Linked DNA regions of Blastochloris tepida. The protein of the gene in region 1 binds, or shares a complex with, the protein of each later gene. Links are inferred from orthologs where the notes say so. Each region holds a gene or a part of one and is shown on either strand. Other genes may lie near its edges. The genes, in order: secA and secY.

Evidence for each region.
Region 2: the proteins of secA (region 1) and secY are in contact, whole or in part, in a crystal structure (PDB 3DIN), measured with the Thermotoga maritima proteins. The link is inferred for Blastochloris tepida from one-to-one orthologs. Residues at the interface, in WP_004082002.1 of Thermotoga maritima: Glu261, Ala262, Arg263, Lys300, Ala301, Arg302, Thr303, Ile304, Ile305, Leu323, Tyr324, Asp325, Pro326, Val329, Ser330, Tyr333, Ile336, Lys340, Phe345, Val349, Glu363, Phe364, Tyr374, Ser375, Gly376, Gly377, Glu393, Ile395, Thr482, Ser483; in WP_004081795.1 of Thermotoga maritima: Glu108, Gly109, Glu110, Glu111, Ala236, Glu237, Arg238, Arg239, Ile240, Thr241, Ile242, Gln243, Tyr244, Ala245, Arg246, Arg247, Val248, Thr249, Gly250, Arg251, Arg252, Val253, Tyr254, Gly256, Ala257, Ser258, Thr259, Tyr260, Leu261, Pro262.

What each region holds. Positions count from the first base shown.
Region 1 is NZ_AP018907.1:1,380-16,180, forward strand. What follows is about bases 10,143-13,491. They hold secA (preprotein translocase subunit SecA), read left to right. Parts: upstream 10,143-10,480; coding sequence 10,481-13,291; downstream 13,292-13,491. Other genes in these bases: BLTE_RS00070 (peptidylprolyl isomerase), read right to left, coding at 10,143-10,198. In the rest of the region: BLTE_RS00015 (histidine kinase), read left to right, coding at 178-327; BLTE_RS00020 (tyrosine recombinase), read left to right, coding at 410-1,303; BLTE_RS00025 (acetyl-CoA carboxylase carboxyltransferase subunit alpha), read left to right, coding at 1,452-2,405; BLTE_RS00030 (L,D-transpeptidase family protein), read left to right, coding at 2,825-4,378; grxC (glutaredoxin 3), read right to left, coding at 4,560-4,817; BLTE_RS00040 (ComF family protein), read right to left, coding at 4,857-5,615; BLTE_RS00045 (methyltransferase domain-containing protein), read left to right, coding at 5,743-6,615; BLTE_RS00050 (GNAT family N-acetyltransferase), read right to left, coding at 6,712-7,137; BLTE_RS00055 (Flp family type IVb pilin), read right to left, coding at 7,250-7,438; BLTE_RS00060 ((deoxy)nucleoside triphosphate pyrophosphohydrolase), read right to left, coding at 7,447-7,866; bifunctional glutamate N-acetyltransferase/amino-acid acetyltransferase ArgJ, read right to left, coding at 7,921-9,162; more of BLTE_RS00070, read right to left, coding at 9,335-10,142; BLTE_RS00080 (carbon-nitrogen hydrolase family protein), read left to right, coding at 13,690-14,577; BLTE_RS00085 (DUF1178 family protein), read left to right, coding at 14,574-14,801. UniProt on the Escherichia coli protein: Required for protein export, interacts with the SecYEG preprotein conducting channel.
Region 2 is NZ_AP018907.1:1,904,320-1,908,229, forward strand. What follows is about bases 837-3,635. They hold secY (preprotein translocase subunit SecY), read right to left. Parts: upstream 3,003-3,635; coding sequence 1,671-3,002; downstream 837-1,670. Other genes in these bases: rpsM (30S ribosomal protein S13), read right to left, coding at 837-909; rplO (50S ribosomal protein L15), read right to left, coding at 3,058-3,543; rpmD (50S ribosomal protein L30), read right to left, coding at 3,569-3,635. Outside these bases: rpsK (30S ribosomal protein S11), read right to left, coding at 1-234; more of rpsM, read right to left, coding at 541-836; more of rpmD, read right to left, coding at 3,636-3,766; rpsE (30S ribosomal protein S5), read right to left, coding at 3,898-3,910. UniProt on the Escherichia coli protein: The central subunit of the protein translocation channel SecYEG. Consists of two halves formed by TMs 1-5 and 6-10.

The DNA.
Region 1 (14,801 bases):
GGACGTGATGACCCTGTGCTACGGTTTCCGAAGGATCCCTTCGGGAGTCCGGAAACGGCCTCGCCGAAAATCCTTGTGCGACAATGGGATTTTCGGCGGTCGGACGACGGTTTTCCAGCTCAGGAGGCTGGAAGCCGTCTATAGCCTCCACCGCCAACCAACCGTCGAATCGCCGCCATGCCCACCCTTCTCCGCTTCCTGACCATCCTCGCCATCATCGGCGGGGCGATCTATGGCGGGCTGTTCGCGCTCGCCACCATGGTCGAGCCGACCCAGCGCGAAATGAGTGTCACGGTGTCGCCCGACCGGTTCCACCGGGGCGAGTGAGGTGGCCAGGCGGCCGCCGAAAGCCGCGGAGGCCGCGCCGCCGCGCCCGGCCGGACGGGGGGCGGTGGCGCTGTTCCTCGACATGCAGGCGGCCGAGCGCGGCGCCGCCGGCAACACCATCGCCGCCTATCGGCGCGACCTCGACGACTATGCCGGGTTTCTCGCCGGCCGCCGCCGGCCGGTGGAGCAGGCCGAGACCAACGACATCCGCCGCTACCTCGCCGATCTCGACGACCGCGGCTTCAAGGCCACCACGGTGGCGCGGCGGCTGTCGGCCATCCGCCAGTTCCACCGCTTCCTCTATGCCGAGGGCATCGCCACGGGCGATCCGGCGGCGGTGCTGGAGGGGCCGCGGCGCGGGCGCGGCCTGCCCAAGGTGCTCTCCATCGATCAGGTCGACCGGCTATTGGTGACGGCGCATGCGGCCGCTGCCGACGCCAGCCACGGCGCAGCGATCCAGGTTCGGGCGGCGCGGCTCGCGGCGCTGATCGAGACGCTCTACGCCACCGGCCTGCGCATCTCGGAACTGGTGGCGCTGCCGGCCTCGGCGGCGCGGGCGGCCGAGGCGCTGGTGGTGCGCGGCAAGGGCGGCAAGGAGCGGCTGGTGCCGCTGACCGAGGCCGCCAAGCGGGCGATGGCGCATTATCGCGCCCTGCGCAAGCAGGCCGGCGCGGCGGGCGGCGCCGACAAATGGCTGTTCCCGTCGTTCGGCGAGAGCGGCCACCTCACACGCCAGCACGTGGCGCGCGAGCTGAAGGCGCTCGCCGCCGCCGCCGGGCTCGATCACCGGCTGGTCTCCCCGCACGTGCTGCGCCACGCCTTCGCCAGCCACCTGCTGCAGAATGGTGCCGATCTGCGCACGGTGCAGACGCTGCTCGGCCATGCCGACATCTCGACCACCCAGATCTACACCCACGTGCTCGACGAGCGGCTGGCGGCGATGGTGCGCGATCTTCACCCGTTGGGAGAGGAGTGACGCATGAGCAATTTCAGGATGTGACAGAATGGGCGGATCTTGACTTTCGTCGCATGGCGGAGTGTTGTCCGCCGCCCCGGGTCGGTCCGGGCGATCCTCGCCCCCTGAGATTCGCGATTTCCTTCTGGCGACCAGCCCGATTCCCTCGATGCGCAGCTATCTCGATTTCGAAAAATCCGTCGCCGAGTTTGAAGCCAAGGTCGAGGAGCTGCGGACGCTCGCCGCCTCCGGCCAGGCCGTCACCATCGGCGAGGAGATCGCCAAGCTGGAGGCCAAGGCCAATCAGGCGCTGAAGGACCTCTACGCCAATCTGACGCCCTGGCAGAAGGCGCTGGTGGCCCGCCACCCGCAGCGCCCGCACGTGCGCGACTATATCGGCGGGCTGATCGAGGAATTCACGCCGCTCGCCGGCGACCGCAAGTTCGGCGAGGACGAGGCGATTCTCGGCGGCTTCGGCCGGTTCCGCGGCGAGCCGGTGTGCGTCATCGGCCAGGAGAAGGGCTCCTCGACCGAGGAGCGGCTGAAGCACAATTTCGGCATGGCCCGTCCGGAAGGCTACCGCAAGGCGGTGCGGCTGATGGAGATGGCCGACCGGTTCGGCCTGCCGGTGATCACCCTGGTCGATACGGCGGGCGCCTATCCCGGCATCGGCGCCGAGGAGCGCGGGCAGGCCGAGGCCATCGCCCGCTCGACCGATGCCTGCCTCGCGCTTGGCGTGCCCAATGTCGCGGTGGTGATCGGCGAGGGTGGCTCGGGCGGGGCGATCGCCATCGCCACCGCCAACCGCGTGCTGATGCTGGAGCACGCCATCTATTCGGTGATCTCGCCGGAGGGCGCGGCCTCGATCCTGTGGCGCGATTCCTCGCGTGCCCAGGACGCCGCCACCAGCATGAAGATCACCGCCCAGGACCTCATCAAGTTCGGGGTGATCGACAGGATCGTGCCGGAGCCGCCGGGCGGCGCCCACCGCGACCCGCAGGCGATGCTGGACACGCTCGGCGAGGCGGTCGCCCAGGCGCTGGGCGAGCTGCGGGACCTGTCGCCCACCGAGGTTCGCGAGCAGCGCTACGCCAAGTTCCTGGCTATCGGCCGCACGCTCTGATCCGAAAATCCGGCCGGCGGGACGGCAGATCCACCCGCCGCGGAGCCGATTCCGCACAGGAATTTTCGGGATACGCGTTTCAGCTTATCGCACGCAAGTTGCCGGCAGCCCGGATTGCCGGGCTTTTCGTGATGTTTCAAGGGCTTGGCGTGTCCGGCCGGTTGTGTTCGCGCCACTCGCGTTCCCAGGGGACGGCATAACCCCTGTTAACTTTCTGGCAAGGCAATGGTTCCAACGGTCACGGGATCGCCCCATTCCTCGTCCAAGACCGTTGCGGGTGGTGGCGTCCTTCCGATATCTCCCGGCCTCATGCGATAATTGGACCGTAACCCTAACGTTTTATCCTGGCGGTTCAGATGATCGGCGCCACGTCGTCGAAGCTCTTCACGTCGTCGCAGCTCTTTGGGAAGGGTCTCGCGTTGAACCGTCAGCTCCAGCACCGTTTCGCCACCGCCGCGCTTGTCGCCGGCCTCGCGCTCTCCGTCGCCGGCTGCATCACAAACGAGGCTGCGACCAGGCTGCCGTCGCGCGCCAGCGCCCCGCTCAAGCCGGAGACATTGGCCCTGCTCGAAGAGAAGGGCATGTCGAAATCCAGCCCCATCGTCGTGCGCCTGTTCAAGCAGGAAAGCGAACTGGAGGTCTGGAAGCCGACCCGCGAGGGCCGCTACGAGCTGTTCAAGACCTACCCGATCTGCCGCTGGTCCGGTGAGCTCGGTCCCAAGATCAAGGAAGGGGACCGGCAGGCGCCCGAGGGCTTCTACACCATCGTGCCCGGGCTGATGAACCCGAACTCCAGCTATTACCTTGCCTTCAACACCGGCTTTCCCAACGCCTTCGACCGCGCCCACGGCCGCTCGGGCGGCGACGTGATGGTGCACGGCGACTGCTCGTCGCGCGGCTGCTTCGCCATGACCGACGAGCAGATCGCCGAGATCTATGCGCTGGGGCGCGAGAGCTTCGCCGGCGGCCAGCGCTCGTTCCAGGTCCAGGCCTATCCGTTCCGCATGACGGCGGAGAACCTCGCCAAGCACCGCAACAACCCGCACATGGCGTTCTGGCGGATGCTGAAGGAGGGCAACGACCAGTTCCTGGTGTCGCGTCAGGCGCTCAAGGTCGATGTCTGCGAGAAGAAGTACGTGTTCAACGCCAATCCGACAGCGGGTGGCCGGTTCGATCCTACCGGTCCGTGCCCGGCGTTCGAGGTGCCGAGCGAGATTGCCGCTGCGGCGGCGAAGAAGCGCGCCGCCGACGATGCCAAGGTCGCCGCTCTGCTGGCCGACGGCGTGACGCCGGCCCCGGTCAAGACCGGCACCGATGGCGGCATGCATCCGGTGTTCCTGGCGGCGGTGAAGGGCGTCGGCGATCCGTCGCTCGGCGACATCATCCGCAGCGAGCCGTTCAGCCGCCTGCCCGGCACCGTGCCGGCCCACGCCGTGCCGCCGCGCGAGCCGACCGTGGCCGCAGCCCCGGCGCCCGCCAAGGCGACTGCCGACAAGTCCACCGCTGCCAAGCCGGCCCAGAAACCGGCCACTGCGGTCGCCAGCGCCTCCTCGTCTTCCTCGTCTTCCTCATCGTCGGGCAACTGGTTCACCCGGCTGTTCTCCAGCCGCGAGGACAAGCCGGACCCGGAGATCACGGCCTCGACGCCGGCCAGCCCCGCGCCGTCGCGCACGGCTTCGGCTTCGGCCTCGACGCCGCAGCCGCCGGCCCGCCCGGCCGCCGTGCCGCAGACCGCGACGCCGGCCCAGGCGGCCAAGCCCGCGCCGTCCGGCACGGGAGCCTATGCGCTGGCCTCGACGCCGCGCGAGCGCCCCGGCACCATTCCGGCGGCTCCGGCGCAGACCCAGGCCGCTGCCCCGACAGCCGCGAAGCCGTCGACCTCGGTGTCGGCCTATACCGCGCCGATGCCGGCACCCGGCAGCCTGATCGGTGGTGCCGCGCCGGTGCTGGAAACCGGCGGGTTCTCGCGCTGACCGGTTGGCGGCGGACCGGTCCGCCGCCGCCGTCTCGATCAATTGCCGGTGCCGGTGGCACCGGTGACGAGATTGTCGAAGCAAACGAAATCGCCCGATCCGGCACCGTCGGATCGGGCGATTTCGTTCGGGCTCGGCGGATTTTCTGGTGCAGAGCCGGCTCGGGCTGGCCGAGAGGACTCTATCCCGCCAGCAGCGGGTCCAGCCGGCCGGTCTGCTCCAGCTCATAGAGGTCGTCGCAGCCGCCGACATGGGTGGTGCCGATGAAGATCTGCGGCACGGTCGCAGCACCGCCCGAGCGCGCCAGCATCTCGGCGCGGGCCGCGGCATCGCCGGTGATGTCGATCTCGGTGAAGGCGGCACCCTTGCGGCGCAGCAGGTCCTTGGCGGCGTGGCAGTAGGGGCAGGATGATTTCGAATAGATGACGACAGGCTGCATGCGGTCTCCGGCACAACACTTTCATGCCGGGGCAAAGACTTAGACGGCCGCGCCGGAATCCACAACCCGGGCGAAGACCAGGGCGTCGACGCGCGCCGCCCCGGCCCGCGACAGCGCCCGCGCGCAGGCTTCCAGCGTGGCGCCGGTGGTCAGCACGTCATCGACCAGCACGAGGCGCCGACCCCGCACCTCGCCGGTCGCCAGCGCCGGCACGGCAAACGCGCCCTGGACGTTGCGCGCCCGCTCGGCCCGGCTGAGGCCGATCTGGTGGCCGGTGCGGCGGCGGCGGACCAGGAGGTCGTTGCGCACCGGCCGTCCGGCGATGCGCCCCACCGCGTCGGCCAGCGCCGCCGACTGGTTGAAGCGGCGCTGCCACAGCCGCGTCCAGTGCAGCGGCACCGGCACCAGCGCGTCGGCATCGGCCAGGAGCTCGGCGCCGGCCTGGGCCATCATCCGGCCGAGCGGCCGGGCGAGGTCGGTGCGGTCGCCGAATTTCAGGGCGTGGACCAGCCGGCGGGCGACCTCGTCATAGTGCGCCACCGCCCGCGCCCGGTCATAGGCGGGCGGCTCGGCGATCGCTGCCGGCGACAGCAGACCGGGGCCGAGATCGGCGGGAAACGGCGTGCCGAGCCGCTCGCAGAACGGCCGGCTGATGAATGTCAGGCGCGACCAGCAGGCCGGGCACAGCCCGCCATCGTCGGCCACCGGAGCGCGGCAGGCGATGCAGGTTGGCGGCAGCGCCATGTCGCGCACCAGCCGCAGCGCCGACGCCGCGGCCCGCGCGCCGCGCGCCGCCATCCCCGCCGCCATCCGCAAGGCTGCCGCCATCCTGTCCCTCGCCGGGGAAGCCTATGTTCGCGCGCCCCGGGCGGCAATCGCTTTGCCGAAGCCGCCCAGCGGCCTACATGGAGGCAAAGGAACCGCCATGGCCGCCCCCCTCCTGTTCGACCGCGCCGCTCTCCGCCGCCGCCGCGCCCGCGCCCTGGCGATGGGGCCGGCCGACTTCCTGCTCGACATGGCGGCCGAGGATCTGGCCGACCGGCTGGCGGCGGTGGCGCGGCACTTTTCGGTGGCTGCCGACATTGGCACGCCGAGCGAGGCGGCGGTGCGGGCGCTCAGGGCGCGCGGGCAAGTCGAGGCGCTGTCGCATATCGACCTCCTGGCCGGCGGCGACGGCCTGCCGGACGGCGATCCGCTGCCGTTCGCGCCGGCCTCGCTCGACCTCGCGGTTTCGGTGCTGGCGCTGCAGTTCGTCAACGACCTGCCCGGCCTGCTGGTGCAGGTGCGGCGGGCGCTGAAGCCGGACGGCCTGTTCCTGGCGGCGCTGGTCGGCGGCGACAGCCTGTCCGAGCTTCGCCAGGCCTTCATGGCGGCGGAGGCGGAAACGGCCGGCGGCGCCTCGCCGCGGGTGGCGCCGTTCGCCGGGGTGCGCGAGATGGGAGCGCTGCTGCAGCGGGCGGGGTTCGCGCTGCCGGTCGCCGATGTCGACCGCCTCACGGTGCGCTACGCCGATCCGCTGGCGCTGATGGCCGAGCTGCGGCGCATGGGCGCCGCCAATCCGCTGGCCGAGCGCCGCCGGGCGCCGCTGCGGCGGGAGACGCTGGCGCGAGCGGTGGAAATCTATGCCGAGCGCTTCGCCGATCCCGACGGGCGCGTGCGCGCAACCTTCGACATCGTGTGGATCTCGGGCTGGGCGCCGCACGAGAGCCAGCAGCAGCCGCTCAAGCCCGGCTCGGCCCGGATGCGGCTGGCCGATGCCCTGGCCCAGGGCCGCGAGACGAAACCCGGACCCGGCTGATCGCTTCGGCCTCTTCTTCTCTCTCCCGCAAGGGGAGAGGGAAAGAGGGCGGCTCCCGGCCAGCAGTTGTTCCGAGGTGATCAGCCGGAGCCGGAATCACAGCAGCTTGCGCATTGAGGGGGCGTGGTGGAGGTTGAAGCCCAGCGCCTTGTAGAACGGCACCGCCTCGGCCCGGGCGTCGAGGAACACCGCGCCCATGCCGCGGGCCTGCGCGTCCTGCTCGACATGATCCATCAGCAGGCGGCCGACATCGGCGCGGCGCTCCTCGTCGGCGACGACGAGGTCGTCGACATGAAGGTGGGGGCCGCGCGCCAGCGTGTGCACCGGCCGCATCCCCAGCACGCCGAGCAGACGCCCGTCGGCGAACGCGCCGACGAGCTGGTAGCCCGAATAGGCCTGCCGCTCGACGCGTTCGAGAAACTCCTCGGCCGTCAGGTGGGTGCGCAACGCCGCCATCACCGGAAACGCTGCACGCCACTCCGCCGGCTCCAGCTTGCGGACCGTGATCTGATCGTCGGTCACTTCGCCCGTCCTGACCATAGTTTCCTGCCCCAACTCGACTCCGGTGCCGGCACCGGCCGCCTGGGCCTGTCCCGCCTCGGCGACCGTGTCCGGTCTGGGCACAGAGAGTAGCTCAGTGGGGAAATGCCGCTACGATCTTCTCAAAATAATTGATCAGGATCCCCTGGCCGATGAGGTAGGCCGGACCGGCGATCATGATGGAGAGGAATCCGGCGATCATGGTGTATTCGATCGCGGTCGCGGCGCCTTCGTCCCGTCGCAGGCGGTCCGCGGTGGCGATCACCTCAAGGAGCCGGCGCATGGCACACCTCACAACAGGTCGATGAGCATCGGGACCAGTGGCACGTCGGCCGGCGGCATCGGATAGTCGCGCAGCCGGTTCGGCCGCACCCAGGCGAGCTTCTGGCCTTCGCAGGCGGTCGGCCGGCCGTCCCAGCGGCGGCAGACATAGAGCGGCATCAGCAGGTGGAAGTCGCCATAGTCGTGGCTGGCGAAGGTCAGCGGCGCGAGGCAGGCTTCCTTGACATCGATCGCCAGTTCCTCGCGCAGCTCGCGCACCAGCGTCGCCTCCGGCCGCTCGCCGGCCTCGACCTTTCCGCCCGGGAATTCCCAAAGACCGGCCATCGCTTTTCCCGCCGGCCGCTCCGCCAGCAGCACCCGCCCGTCGGCATCGACGAGGGCGACGGCTGCCACCAGCACGAGGGGCACGCGCACAGTTTCGGAAGCCACTCTTACCCCTCCGGGATTAAGACAAGGTTCCAAATCGCGCGAAAACCCGGCCGATTACGACCTGTAATCGCCATTGATCGCCACATACTCCTTGGTCAGGTCGCAGGTCCACACCGTGTCGGACGCCTCGCCCAGCGCGAGATCGACCTTCAGCTCGATCTCGTCGCGGCGCATGTAGGCGGATGCCGCGGCCTCGTCGTAATCGGGATCGCGCGCGCCCCGGAAGGCGACGCGGATGTCGCCGAACCAGATCGCCAGCCGGTCGCGCTCGGCCGGCTCGCCGGCCTTGCCCACTGCCATCACCACCCGGCCCCAATTGGCGTCCTCGCCGGCGATCGCCGTCTTCACCAGCGGCGAATTGGCGATCGACATGGCGATGCGCCGCGCCGAGCGCTTGGAGGTGGCGCCGGTGACGTTGATGGTGACGAACTTGCGCGCACCCTCGCCGTCGCGCGCCACCTGCCGGGCGAGGTCGCCCATCAGGTCGAACAGCGCAGCGCGGAACTCGGCCAGCCGCTTGTCGCGGGATTCCTCGATCACCGGCGCGCCGCGCGCCGCCGCAGCCCCGGTGGCGAACATCAGCAGCGTGTCGGAGGTCGAGGTGTCGCCGTCGATGGTGAGGGCGTTGAAGGTGTCGATCACCCCGCGGTCGAGCAGGCCCTGCAGCACGGGTGCCGCGATCGGCGCGTCGGTCACCACGAAGGACAGCATCGTCGCCATGTCGGGCGCAATCATGCCGGCGCCCTTGGCGATGCCGACCAGCGTCACCGGCACGCCGCCGAGATCGACGGTGCGCGTCGCCACCTTGGGGAAGGTGTCGGTGGTCATGATGGCCTTGGCGGCATCGAGCCACGGCCCGTCGGCGGCGCGCGCGGCGCAGTCGGTCAGCACGCCCTCGAACTTCGAGGCGTCGAGCGGCTCGCCGATCACCCCGGTCGAGGCCAGGAACACCTCGCGCGGCTTGCAGCCGGCGGCTTCGGCGGCAAGCTCGGCGGTGCGCTTGACGGCGGCCCGCCCGGCCTTGCCGGTGAAGGCGTTGGCATTGCCGGAATTGACGACGAGGGCGCGCGCCCTGCCGGCGGCGAGCTTGGCCTCGCACCATTCGACCGGCGCCGACGGGCACTTCGAGCGCGTGAACACGCCCGCGACCGTGGTGCCGCGCTCGAACAGCATCAGCAGCACGTCGGTGCGGTTGCGATAGCGGATGCCGGCTTCGGCGGTGGCGAAGCGAACGCCCGCGACCGGCGGCAGGTCGGGAAACGTCTTGGGAGCAAGGGGGGAGACGGTTTGGGACATGGCGGCCTCGTGAACGAGGCCGTCCTTTGCCCGACCCACCGGCGGCGCGCAAGACCGGCGTGGCCGGCTGGGCCCGGCGCAACCCCAAACGCGACGCGCCGGACACCCGATCCGCAGACGGGTCACCGGCGCGCGGCAGGGAGGCTCCGGCCCGCCGGGCCGGAGCGCGTGATCACTTCTTGTCGGCGGGGGCGGGCGCCGGGGCGGGGGCGCCGATGCGCTCGATCTTGGCAGCCTCGCGCAGCTTCAGCACCAGATCGCTCTGCGCCTTGTGCTCGACGAACTGCTCGATCTGGCTCTTGACCTCCTCGAACTTCGGCGGCTGGCGCGGACGGATGTCCTCGATCTTGATGACATGCCAGCCGAACTGGGTCTTGACCGGATCGGCGATCTCGCCCTTGGCGGTCTTGAAGGCGACCACGGCGAATTCGGGCACCATCTGGTCCTTGGTGAAATAGCCGAGGTCGCCGCCATCGGCCGAGCCGGCATCCTTCGAGTTCTTCTTGGCCAGATCGGCGAAGTCGGCGCCGCCGCGGGCCTGCTTCACCAGTTCCTTGGCCTTGTCCTCGGTTTCGACCAGGATGTGGCGGGCGCGCACTTCCTGGTCCTTGGCGAGCGTCTTGGTGGTCTCGTCGTAGATCTTCTGCAGGTCGGCCTGGGCCAGCGCATCCTTGGCGGTCTTTTCCATCAGCGCTTCCATCAGGACGCGCTGGCGGGCGTGGGCCATCTTCTTCTTGAAATCGGGCGTGTCCTGCAGCTTCTGGGCCTCGGCCGCCTTGGCCAGCAGGACGATGTCGGCGGCATAGTTGACGAGCGCCTCGCGGCGCTGCTCGGGCGTCGCCGCCGGCAGGTTGGCGCCGATGGCCTCGTCGATCAAATTCAGGTCGCTTTCGAAAATCTCGGTGCCATCGACCTTGGCGACGACGGCATCGGCCAAGGCCGCGCGCGGCGCCCCGAAGGCGGCAGCCATCAAGGCGGCGGCCAAGACCAAGCGGGCCGGCAGCAAAGCGGTTCGACGGGCGGAATTATCGATCATTGCATCATCCTTTGAGGAAAGCGCGGCGGATGCATGCGCCGATCCGCGGCGATTGACAAGGCGAAAGCCCGTCCATATCTCCCAAACGCTCATCGTGCGCGCAGCGTATCTGGCGCGAACGTGACCCGGGCGCGGAAAATGCTCAGAATTGCCCGGTTTTCGCCCCTTTGTCGCGCCACCGACGGCCCGTTCGGCCGGCGCGTTGCCGGCGCAGCGGTTCAAGCTCAGCGGTTCGCGTGCGGCGACCCTGCGACGATTGGCCAGCACCCAAGGTGATCTTCCATGTTCGGCGCCCTTGCAACCAAGCTGTTCGGCTCGTCCAACGACCGGAAGGTAAAGACCTATCGGCCCCGGGTGGCGGCCATCAACGATCTGGAGCCGGCCTTCGCCAAGCTCTCCGATGACGCGCTGCGCGCCAAGACGGACGAGTTCCGCACCCGGGTCGCCGGCGGCACCGAGCTGGACGAGCTGCTGCCCGAAGCCTTCGCCGCGGTGCGCGAGGCCGCCAAGCGCACGCTCGGCCAGCGCCATTTCGACGTGCAGCTGATCGGCGGCATGGTGCTGCACGAGGGCAAGATCGCCGAGATGAAGACCGGCGAAGGCAAGACGCTGGTCGCCACCCTGCCGGTCTATCTCAATGCGCTCGCCGGAAAGGGCGTCCATGTCGTCACGGTCAACGACTATCTCGCCCGCCGCGACGCCGAGTGGATGGGCCAGATCTACCGGTTCCTCGGCCTCACCGTCGGCGTGATCGTCCACGGCCTCGACGATGACGAGCGGCGCGAGGCCTATGCCTGCGACGTCACCTACGGCACCAACAACGAGCTTGGCTTCGACTATCTGCGCGACAATATGAAATACGACATGTCGCAGATGGTCCAGCGCGGCCATGTCTATGGTATCGTCGACGAAGTCGACTCGATCCTGATCGACGAGGCGCGCACGCCGCTGATCATCTCCGGCCCGCTCGATGATCGTTCCGAATTCTACAACACCATCGATACCTTCATTCCGCGCCTCGTCAAGGAAGACTTCGAGCTGGACGAGAAGCAGCGCACGGTGGTGATGACCGAGGCCGGCACCGAGAAGATGGAGCAGATGCTGCGCGAAGCCGGCCTGCTCAAAACCGACGACATGTACGATGTCGAGAACGTCTCGGTGGTCCACCACGTCAACCAGGCGCTGCGCGCCCACAAGCTGTTCACCCGCGACAAGGACTATATCGTCCGCAATGGCGAGGTGGTGATCATCGACGAGTTCACCGGCCGCATGATGCCGGGCCGCCGCTTCTCGGAAGGGCTGCATCAGGCGCTGGAGGCCAAGGAGCACGTCCAGATCCAGCCGGAGAACCAGACGCTGGCCTCGATCACCTTCCAGAACTATTTCCGCATGTACGGCAAGCTCGCCGGCATGACCGGCACGGCGCTCACCGAGGCCGACGAGTTCCTGGACATCTACGGCCTCGAAGTGATCGAGGTGCCGACCAACATGCCGGTGACGCGCCGCGACGAGGACGACGAGGTCTACCGCACCGCGCCCGAGAAGTACCGCGCCATCATCGAGCTGCTGAAGGAGTGCAAGACCAAGGGCCAGCCGGTGCTGGTCGGCACCACCTCGATCGAGAAGTCGGAGCTGCTGGCCGACCTCCTGAAGAAGGAGGGCTTCGTCCAGAAGGACTTTTCCGATCCCACCGCGTTCGCTGGGCTGTTCGACGAGGAGCACGCCACCACCGACAAGGTGTTCGCGGTGCTCAACGCCCGCTATCACGAGCAGGAGGCGCAGATCGTCTCCCAGGCCGGCGCGGCCGGCGCCATCACCATCGCCACCAACATGGCCGGCCGCGGCACCGACATCCAGCTCGGCGGCAATCCCGACATGCGCATCAAGGCCGAACTGGCCGGGATCGAGCCCGGGCCGGAGTTCGACCGCCGCGCCGCCGAGATCCGCGCCCAGTGCGCGCGCATGAAGGAGCGGGCGCTGAAGGCGGGCGGCCTGTTCGTGCTCGGCACCGAGCGCCACGAGAGCCGGCGCATCGACAACCAGCTGCGCGGCCGCTCCGGCCGCCAGGGCGACCCCGGCCGCTCCAAGTTCTTCCTGTCGCTGGACGACGACCTGATGCGCATCTTCGGGTCGGACCGGCTCGACGGCATGCTGCAGAAGCTCGGCCTCAAGGAGGGCGAGGCGATCGTCCACCCCTGGATCAACAAGGCGCTGGAAAAGGCGCAAGGGAAGGTCGAGGCACGCAACTTCGACGCGCGCAAGAACATCCTGAAATACGACGACGTGATGAACGACCAGCGCAAGGTGGTGTTCAGCCAGCGCATCGAGCTGATGCGGGACGAGAACGTCGCCGAGACGGTCAAGGAGATGCGCCACGCGGTGATCGACGAGCTCGTCGCCAAGCACATCCCGGCCAATGCCTATCCCGAGCAGTGGGACGTCAAGGGCCTGCACGAGGCGGTGGCCGGCGTCCTGGCGCTCGACCTGCCGGTCGAGGACTGGGCCAAGGAGGAGGGCATCGCCGACCAGGAGGTGCGCGAGCGCCTGTTCAAGGCCGCCGACGAGGTGATGGCCAAGAAGCTCGATGCCTACGGCCCCGAGGTCATGACCTATGTCGAAAAGAGCATCCTGCTGCAGGCGCTCGATCATTTCTGGCGCGAGCACCTCGTTACGCTCGACCATCTGCGTCAGGTGATCGGCCTGCGCGGCTATGGCCAGCGCGACCCGCTCAACGAGTACAAGTCCGAGGCCTTCAACCTCTTCCAGGGCCTGCTCGACCGGCTGCGCGAGGCGGTCACCGCCCAGCTGATGCGGGTGGAGATCATGACCCAGCCGATGCAGCCCGAGCTGCCGGAGATGGTCGCCCACCATATCGACCCGACGACCGGGCTCGACGAGCTTGCCGCCGACGCCGACCCGATCGCCCAGGCCGGGCGGATGCTCGGCGTCTCGGCGCAGGAGAGCGGCGCCGACGTGGCGGTGGTCGAGCGCGACCCGGCCGATCCCTCGACCTGGGGCAAGGTCGGCCGCAACGAGCCCTGCCCGTGCGGCTCGGGCAAGAAGTTCAAGCACTGCCACGGCCGGCTGGCCTGATCCGGCTTCCGGTCGATCCGTCCTCGACAGCTGACGTGAACCTGCCGAAAACCCCTGATACGGTTTCCGGTTGATCCCTTCGGGATACCGGAAACGATCTCGCCAAAAAATCCTTGATCTGGAAGGGATTTTTCGGCGAACGGCATACGGTTCTCCGGCTTGATCAGCCGGAAACCGCATGAGAGGAAAGGGGTTTTCGGCCGGCCCGGCCGCAGGCTGCCCGTGTTCGCAGCGAAGCGCACAGGCGCGCCCAGCTGGACGGGCGTTTCGGCCGGTTTCGGCCGGTTGTGGACGGGCCGGTCGGCAAGACGGCAAGATGACGATACGATGATCGGCCAATCATCGTATGTTCATCGGGCGCGGCCTGCCGTCTGCGCCGCAACACGACGAGTTTCGCCATGACCATCAGTTCCGGTTCGCCTGCCACGTTCCGCGTCGCGCTCGCCCAGATGCGCACCGGCCGCTCGGTCGCGGCCAATATCGACGCGGCGGCGGCCCTGGTGCGCGAGGCCAAGGCGGCGGGCGCCGACTATGTGATGACGCCGGAAATGACCTCGCTGATGGAGGACGACCGGGCGCGGCTGTTCGACACCGTGGTCGATGAGGCCGACGATTCGGCGCTGGCCGACCTCCGGGCGCTGGCGCGCACCTTCGGCCTGTGGCTGCACATCGGCTCGCTGGCGGTGAAGGTGTCGCCGGAACGGGCGGCCAACCGCTCCTTCGTCATCGCCCCCACCGGCGACATCGCCGCCCGCTACGACAAGATCCACATGTTCGACGTCGATCTCGCCGGCGGCGAGAGCTACCGCGAATCGGAGTCGTTCGTGGCGGGCGACGCGGCGGTGCTGGCCGATCTGCCGTGGGGGCGGATCGGACTGTCGATCTGCTACGATTTGCGGTTCCCGGCGCTCTACCGGGCGCTGGCCGAGGCCGGGGCGTCGTTCCTGGCGGTGCCGGCGGCCTTCACCCGCCAGACCGGCGAGGCGCACTGGCATGTGCTGCTGCGCGCCCGGGCGATCGAGACCGGCTGCTTCGTGATGGCGGCGGCCCAGGGCGGCCACCATGAGTGCGGACGCGAGACCTTCGGCCATTCGCTGATCGTCGATCCGTGGGGCCGCATCCTGGCCGAGGGCGGCACCACGCCGGGCCTCGTCATCGCCGACATCGACCCGTCCGAGGTGGTGATGGCGCGCGGGCGGGTGCCCTCGCTCCAGCACGGCCGCAGGTTCTCGTTGGTGGAGCCGGCGGCCGAGCCGCGCCTGCACGTGATCGGGGGCGGGCCATGATCCGCTACGCCCTGCGCTGCGAGGGCGGCCACGCGTTCGAAAGCTGGTTTCCGTCCTTCGAGGCCTACGAGCAGCAGCGCCAGCGCGGGCTGGTGGCCTGCCCGCTGTGCGGCTCGGCGAAGGTGGAGAAGCAGCTCATGGCGCCCTCGGTGGTGCGGGCGGGGCGCGCCGGGCCCGCGATCCCGGCCGCGGTGCCGGAGGCGGCACCCCCGGCCCAGCCGGTA
Region 2 (3,910 bases), 1.9 Mb from region 1 along the record:
GTGCTCGGCCGCCTTGCGGGCACAATCCTCGGCCGCGACCTGGGCGGCGTACGGGGTCGACTTGCGCGAGCCCTTGAATCCCATCTGGCCGGCCGACGACCAGGCAATCGTGTTGCCCTGCGCATCGGTGATGGTGATCATCGTGTTGTTGAACGAGGCGTTCACGTGCGCGACGCCGGAGGCGATGTTCTTGCGTTCGCGACGGCGGACGCGGCCGGTGGCTTCCTTGGCCATGGTCTTGATCCTTCAGGCGCGCCCGTCGTGCCAGGCGCTCGGGATTGAGGTCATCCTCGACCGGCACGGACCGGTCGATACATTGCGATACGTTCCGACGAGGCGCCGACTGCGGCCCCCTCGCCTCCCGGGCGCAGCGACGCCCGCCCGGGGAACACCGCTGCCGCGGACACCGCCGCGGCAGAGATCAGATGGTTTCCGGCGAATCGCGAAGGGACACCGGAAACGGTCCCGCCGAAACCCCGCGCTGCCGCGATTTCCGGCGGCTGTGATGTGGCGCTCCGGCCCTGCGGGCCGGACCCCGCATCACTTCTTCTTGCCGGCGATCGGCTTGGCCGGACCCTTGCGGGTGCGGGCATTGGTGTGGGTGCGCTGGCCGCGCACCGGCAGGCCGCGGCGATGGCGCAGGCCGCGATAGCAGCCGAGATCCATCAGCCGCTTGATGTTGAGCTGCACGTCACGGCGCAGATCACCCTCGACCATATAGTCACGATCGATGGTTTCGCGAATCTGCAGCACTTCCTGGTCGGTGAGCTGGTTCACCCGACGCTCGGCCGGAATGCCGACCTTCTCGGTGATCTCCTGCGCCTTCCTGGGCCCGATGCCGTGAATGTACTGCAGCGCGATGACGACGCGCTTGTTGGTCGGAATATTGACGCCTGCGATGCGGGCCACGGTTCTTCTCCTGCGGCAACCGAGCCGCTGATCTCATGGCGGCCGGTCTTCTGGGTGTCGTGCGCCCGAAGAGGACCGGCGAAACGGGTACGCGGCACCCGGCCCTCCTCGGAAGACCCGGCGCCGTCCAAATGCTGTGCCGGGTCATACTGTCAGTTGCGAGGTCCGTCAACCTCTTGCGGCGACCGCGCCGAGAACCTGGCCGATCGCTTCGGTCACCTCGTCGATGGTCTTCATGCCGTCGACCTCCTTGAGGAGACCCTTCGTGCGGTAGTAGTCCGACAGCGGCGCGGTCTGGGCCGTGTAGGCGCTCAGCCGCTGCTTCAGCGCCTCCGGATTGTCGTCGGCGCGAACCGCTTCGCCGCGCGCCGTCATCTCGGCGACGCGAGTCTCGATTCGCTTCACCAGGGCCGAGTGGTCGACGACCAGCTCGACCACGCCGTCGAGCTTCAGCCCCTTCTCCGCCAGCATCCGGCCCAGCGCCTCGGCCTGGCCGGGGGTGCGCGGAAAGCCGTCGAGCACGAAGCCGTTCCTGCAGTCGTCCTGGTCGATCCGGTCGGCGACGATGGCCACCACCACCTCGTCCGGGACCAGCTCGCCGCGGGCCATGATGTCCTTGGCCTTCAGGCCGACCGGCGTGCCCGCCGCCACCGCGGCCCGCAGCATGTCCCCCGTCGACAACTGAACGATGCCGTGGCGTGCCGTCAGGCGCTGCGCTTGCGTGCCCTTGCCCGCCCCCGGCGGTCCCAACAGCACCAGCCTCATCGACGTCTCCCCTTCAGGTTCGCTTTCTTGATGAGGTCTCCGTATTGGTGGGCATAGAGGTGGCCCTGAACCTGGGAGACCGTGTCCATGGTCACGCTGACCACGATCAGGAGCGACGTTCCCCCGAGATAGAAGGGAACCGCGGCGTAGGAGACCAGGATTTCCGGGATCACGCACACCAGGGCGATATAGATCGCGCCCACCACGGTGATCCGCGTCAGCACATAGTCGATGTATTCCGCCGTCCGCTCGCCCGGGCGGATGCCGGGGATGAAGCCGCCATACTTCTTGAGATTGTCGGCTGTCTCCTGCGGATTGAACACGATGGCCGTGTAGAAGAACGTGAAGAACACGATCATCGCCACATAGAGCACCATGAACAGCGGCTGTCCGTGGCCGAGCAGCGACGTGACGGTGGTCAGCCAGCCGCCGCTCTGCCCGGCGCTGAAATTGGCCGCCGTCACCGGCAGCAGCAGCAGCGAGGAGGCGAAGATCGGCGGAATGACGCCGGCCGTGTTCAGCTTCAGCGGCAGGTGCGAGGACTGGCCCTCGAACATGCGGTTGCCGACCTGACGCTTCGGGTACTGGATCAGCAGCCGGCGCTGCGCGCGCTCCATGAACACCACGAAGGCGACCACGACCGCAGCCATCGCCAGGATGATCAGGATCAGCGCGGTGGAGATCGCGCCCTGGCGGCCGAGTTCGAGGGTGCTGGCGATGCCCGCCGGCAGCTCCGCGACGATGCCGGCGAAGATGATCAGCGACACCCCATTGCCGACGCCGCGCGCGGTGATCTGCTCGCCGAGCCACAGCAGGAACATGGTGGCGCCGACCAGCGTGATCGTGGTCGAGATCAAAAAGAACATGCCGGGCTGCGACACCACATTGCCCGAACTCTGCAAGCCGAGCGCGATGCCCCAGGCCTGGAAACCGGCCAGCACGACGGTGAGATAGCGCGTGTACTGGTTGAGCTGCTTCCGGCCCTGCTCGCCTTCCTTCTTGATCGCCTCCAGCGTCGGCGACACCGAGGTCAGAAGCTGGATGATGATCGAGGCCGAGATGTACGGCATGATGTTGAGGGCGAAGATGGCCATTCGGCCCACCGCGCCGCCCGCAAACATGTTGAACATGCCGAGAATGCCGCCCTGCTGCTGCTTGAACAGGTCAGCCAGGGCCTGCGGGTCGATGCCCGGCAGCGGAATGTGGGTTCCGAGCCGGTACACCACCAGTGCGGCGAGCGTGAACCAGATGCGCCGCTTGAGCTCCTCGGCCTTGCCGAGAGCCGAGAAATTCAAGTTCGCTGCGAGCTGTTCAGCCGCCGACACCATGACCCGCGCTCCTGCTCTCTCTGCTCGCTTCAGATGAGGTCCGCAAGCCGGGAGCTCAAGCCGTCTCCGCCACGGCGGCCGGCTTCTCGATCAGCGTGACCGAGCCGCCCTGCGCCTCGACGGCCGCGCGCGCCGCCGTGGTGGCGTGATTGACCACGAGGTCGACCTTGGCGGTCAGCTCGCCGGTGGCGAGCAGCCGAACGCCATCCTTGGCACGGCGCAGCACGCCGGCCTCGACCAGCTCGGCGACCGTCACAGGCTTCGACGTGTCGAGCTTGCCGGCCGTCAGCGCCCGCTGCAGCCGCTCCAGCGTCAGCTCGTTGTAGTCGAGACGGAAAATGTTGTTGAAGCCGCGCTTCGGCAGGCGCCGGTGCAGCGGCATCTGGCCGCCCTCGAAGCCCTTGATGCGCACGCCCGAACGCGCGGTCTGGCCCTTGCCGCCGCGACCGCCGGTCTTGCCCATGCCGGAGCCGATGCCGCGGCCCACCCGCAGACGCGACTTGCGCGCGCCGGCATTGTCCTTGATCTCGTTGAGTTTCATCGCTTGATCTCCGCGCGCGCGCCTCTCAAGCGCCCTTAACCACGCGCACGAGGTGCGCGACCTTGTCGATCATGCCACGCACGGACGGAGTATCCGGCAACGTGCGGCGGCGCCCGATCTTGTTGAGGCCGAGGCCGATCAGCGTGGCGCGCTGATCCTGCCGGCGCCGGATCGGGCTGCCGGTCTGCTCGACCGTGACGGTGTTCTCCGCGGGGTTGGCCATTTGCGGCTCCGTTCGTCCCGAGCGGTCCCCAACCCGGCTCAGCCGGACCGGTCGCTCCCAATTGTCATTTCAGCGCAACATCCGCTGAAGAACCGGTAACCGATTCTGCGGCGGATGGCGCCGGTGTCTGCTCAGTCGGTCGCC